One region of the Pantoea sp. SM3640 genome, then DNA from elsewhere that is predicted to be linked to it. Evidence: predicted binding sites of a transcription regulator. Region 1 holds the regulator's gene; the other holds the start of a gene.
The links. The regulator PhoB, encoded in region 1, activates phosphate uptake and scavenging genes when phosphate is short. The targets are predictions, from matches to a motif close to CTGTCATAAAACTGNCNNAT.
Positions count from the first base shown of each region.

Region 2: serA (phosphoglycerate dehydrogenase) is a predicted target of PhoB. The motif match lies at 708-727, and genes of this name have one in related genera.

Region 1 covers NZ_CP064872.1:2,912,069-2,914,275, forward strand. Annotated here, with positions in the region: gene phoR (phosphate regulon sensor histidine kinase PhoR) at 1-949, opposite strand, end outside; gene phoB (phosphate response regulator transcription factor PhoB) at 964-1,653, opposite strand; gene sbcD (exonuclease subunit SbcD) at 1,851-2,207, shown strand, end outside.
Region 2 covers NZ_CP064872.1:571,060-573,266, forward strand. Annotated here, with positions in the region: gene rpiA (ribose-5-phosphate isomerase RpiA) at 1-629, shown strand, start outside; gene serA (phosphoglycerate dehydrogenase) at 909-2,147, shown strand.

The DNA.
Region 1 (2,207 bases):
GTTCGTCGTTGCCGAACACTTTCAGATGGGGATCGGTATGGAAATGAATATCGTGACGACCGCCACTCAGCGTCGCCGCCTCATGCTGCAGCAGCTTCAGCATCACCGGCACATCGACCTTCTCTTTGAGATCGATCGCGGGCGCGGCTTCGATGCGCGACAGCGTCAGCAGCTGTTTCACCAGACTGTCCATGCGGCGCGTCTGCTCCGACATGGTGTGCAGCGCTTTGCTGCGCGACGGCTCGCTCATCACCGAGTCATTCATCATCTCCAGATAGCCCTGCAGCACGGTGAGCGGCGTGCGTAACTCATGGCTGACGTTGGCAAAGAAGTTGCGGCGCGCCCCTTCCAGCTGATGCATCTGCGTCACATCACGCGCCACCAGAAGCCACTGCCCTTCGCTATAGGGCATGACGCGGAATTCCATGTGAAGTTTGTTGTTCAGCACCAGCGTCAGCGGCTTGTCAAAATCGCGCTGGCGCAGATAGCGGGAGAACTCCGGGTAACGCAGCAGATTGAGGATATTCTGGCCATTATCTTCCGGCCAGCGCAGGCCCAGATGCTGCTGCGCCAGGCCGTTACACCAGAAAATAGTGCCCTCTTCCGTGGTCAGGATCACCGCATCCGGCAGCGATTCGGCCCCGCTGCGAAAACGCTTAATCAGATTACCGAGTTCACGCCGCCGCCGCCGGTTGCGCAGCTGCATCTGGTAAAGCCCATAAAACAGCGGTTCCCAGCTGGCACGCCCGGTCGGTGGCGTCATGGTGCGGTCGAGCCACAGCCAGTGCGACAGCCGCATCAGATTGTGGAAATGCCACAACAACACCATGACCACGCTCAGCAGCAGCCACCAGGGCAGGCCGCCAAACAGCAGACCCAGCAGCGCCGCAGGCAGACAGGCCAGCAGCAGTTCTGTCAGTAATCTCTTCCAGGAGAGGCGTTCCAGCACGGTAAAGGCTCCGTTTAGTAGCGGGCAGAGAAACGATACCCTGTTCCACGGACGGTTTGTACCATGCGATCGTGGCCGGAGACTTCCAGCGCTTTACGTAAACGGCGAATGTGAACATCGACAGTGCGATCCTCCACATACACATTGGTGCCCCAGACGTGGTTCAGCAGCTGTTCGCGGCTGTAGACACGCTCCGGGTGCGTCATAAAGAAGTGCAGCAACTTATATTCGGTGGGGCCCATCTCCAGCGGCGTGGTTTCGGACATCACGCGATGTGAGGAGGGATCCAGACTCAGCCCCTGCATCTCAATCACCTCTTCCACTGCCATCGGCGAAATGCGGCGCATTACCGCTTTGATCCGCGCCATCAGCTCTTTAGGTGAAAACGGCTTGGTAATGTAATCATCGGCGCCCACTTCCAGGCCACGTACCCGATCTTCCTCTTCGCCGCGCGCGGTCAGCATCATCACCGGGATATCGCGGGTCATCGCCTCGCGCTTCAGATGCTTGATAAACTGAATCCCGCTGCCACCGGGTAACATCCAGTCCAGCAAAATCAGATCGGGCCAGGGTTCAATCAGCTTGCCAACGGCGCTGTCATAATCTTCCGCCTCGATTGGCTGATAGTCGTTCTGCTCCAGAACAAAACACAACATTTCACGGATGGGGGCTTCATCCTCCACAACCAAAATGCGCTTAGCCATTATTACTCCTGCTGATTATGACGGCTGTCACTGAGATTCGCGGCGCCATTATGCGTCAGATTTGTGACACTTTTATGAAAAACATAACCTGCCTGTAACCTCACTGGTAATCATTTATGACAGCGCAGCGACATTTTTTTGCTTTGGCCGCAGAGCCAGTATAATCGCCCGGCGAATCACAACGGCAGGGACTCATCATGCGCATCATTCATACTGCGGACTGGCATCTGGGGCAGTTCTTCTACAACAAAAGTCGGGCGGCGGAACATCAGGCGTTTCTCGACTGGCTGTTGATCCAGATTGAACAGCATCAGGTGGATGCGCTGATTATTGCAGGCGACCTGTTTGATACCGGTACGCCGCCCAGCTACGCCCGCGAGATGTTTAACCGCTTCGTGGTGGCACTGCAGCCTGCGGGCTGTCAGCTGATTGTGCTGGCGGGTAACCACGATTCCGTGGCAACGCTGAATGAGTCACGCGAATTGCTGGCCTGCCTCAACACGCGGGTGATCGCCACCCCGCAGGCGCAGGATGATGTGCTGCTGCTCAACACC
Region 2 (2,207 bases), 1.7 Mb from region 1:
GCTGGGCTGCACTTGACTATGTGCAGCCGGGCACCGTTGTTGGCGTAGGCACCGGATCCACCGCTGCCCACTTTATTGATGCGCTGGCCACGGTCAGGCATCAGATCGAAGGTGCCGTCTCCAGCTCCGACGCTTCTACCCAGAAGCTGAAAAGCCTGGGCATTCAGGTGTTCGATCTGAACGAGATTGACCTGCTGTCGGTTTACGTTGATGGCGCGGATGAGATCAACCCACAGATGCAGATGATCAAAGGCGGCGGCGCAGCGCTGACGCGTGAAAAGATCGTAGCCGCGGTGGCCGAGACCTTTATCTGCATCGCTGACGCCTCAAAAGAGGTCGATGTGCTGGGGCGTTTTCCGCTGCCAGTCGAAGTGATTCCGATGGCGCGCAGTTACGTGGCGCGTCAGCTGGTGAAAATGGGCGGCTTACCTGAGTATCGTCAGAACGTGGTGACCGATAATGGCAACATTATTCTCGATGTGCATAATCTGCGCATTCTCGATCCGATTGAGCTCGAAAAAACCATCAATGCCTTGCCGGGCGTCGTTACCGTTGGTCTTTTTGCCGCGCGCGGTGCCGATATCGCATTAATTGGCGGTCCTGATGGCGTGAAAACCATCAAAAAATGATCTGTCTGGCGCTGTAAAGGCGCCGGTTATTTCGGCCTGCAAATCATCTTTTCTCACGTCGGTGAAATTTGGTGACTTATGTCACATAACCGTCATCGACAGTAGGTTCGTTCTCTCTTCATCGCTGACCTCATGATTTTGTCCGGCAATGTGCTGCTGTCAGCCATTGCCGTGCTGGCTGCCGGGCAATCGTTTGTATTGCCGGACGCGATTTTTTTGATATTTTGACAGAAGGCTGGCTTATGGTAGTCCTCATTGAATGCTGAATAGGATCGGGAAATGGCAAAGGTATCACTGGAAAAAGATAAGATTAAGTTCCTGCTGGTGGAAGGTGTTCATCAGAGCGCGCTGGAGAATCTGCGGGCTGCAGGCTACACCAACATCGAATTCCACAAGGGCGCACTGGACTCCGACGCGTTAAAAGCATCGATCCGCGATGCGCACTTCATTGGTATCCGTTCCCGCTCCCAGCTCACTGAAGAGATTTTTGCGGCGGCTGAAAAGCTGGTTGCCGTTGGCTGTTTCTGTATCGGCACTAACCAGGTTGATCTGCAGGCGGCTGCGAGCCGGGGTATTCCGGTATTCAATGCGCCGTTCTCGAATACCCGCTCGGTGGCAGAGCTGGTCATTGGTGAGATGCTGCTGATGCTGCGTGGCATCCCCGAAGCGAATGCGAAAGCACACCGTGGTATCTGGAATAAGATTGCCAAAGGTTCATTTGAAGCGCGTGGTAAAAAGCTGGGTATTATCGGTTACGGTCATATCGGGATGCAGCTGGGCGTGCTGGCCGAAAGCCTGGGTATGCATGTTTTCTTCTACGACATTGAAAACAAGCTGCCGCTGGGTAATGCCACCCAGGTACGCCATCTGGCCGATCTGCTCAACATGAGCGACGTTGTCAGCCTGCACGTGCCGGAAACCGCCTCTACACAGGATATGATCGGTGCAGAACAGCTGGCGCAAATGAAACCCGGTGCGCTGCTGATTAACGCCTCACGTGGCACCGTCGTGGATATTCCGGCGTTGTGTGAAGCCCTGGCCAGCAAGCATGTGGGTGGCGCAGCCATCGATGTCTTCCCGACCGAGCCTGCCACCAACAGCGAGCCGTTTATATCTCCACTGAGTGAGTTCGACAACGTGATCCTGACGCCACACATTGGCGGCTCGACAGAAGAAGCGCAGGAGAACATCGGAATTGAAGTAGCGGGTAAGCTGGCGAAATATTCCGATAACGGCTCGACTCTCTCAGCGGTTAACTTCCCGGAAGTGTCACTGCCGATTCACGGTATCAGCGCCAGTCGTCTGCTGCACATCCATGAAAACCGTCCCGGCGTGCTGACGGCCATCAACCAGATATTCGCAGAGCAGGGTATCAACATCGCCGCGCAGTATCTGCAGACCTCGCCGTTTATGGGTTATGTGGTTATCGACATTGATGCAGAGCCAGAAGTGGCAGAGAACGCGCTGCAGCTGATGAAAGCGATTCCGGGCACTATCCGCGCGCGTCTGCTTTACTAAGTGATACCAACCTGAATAGGCGCTTAGTCGCGTCTCTTCAGGTAGTTAATACAGGCTGTC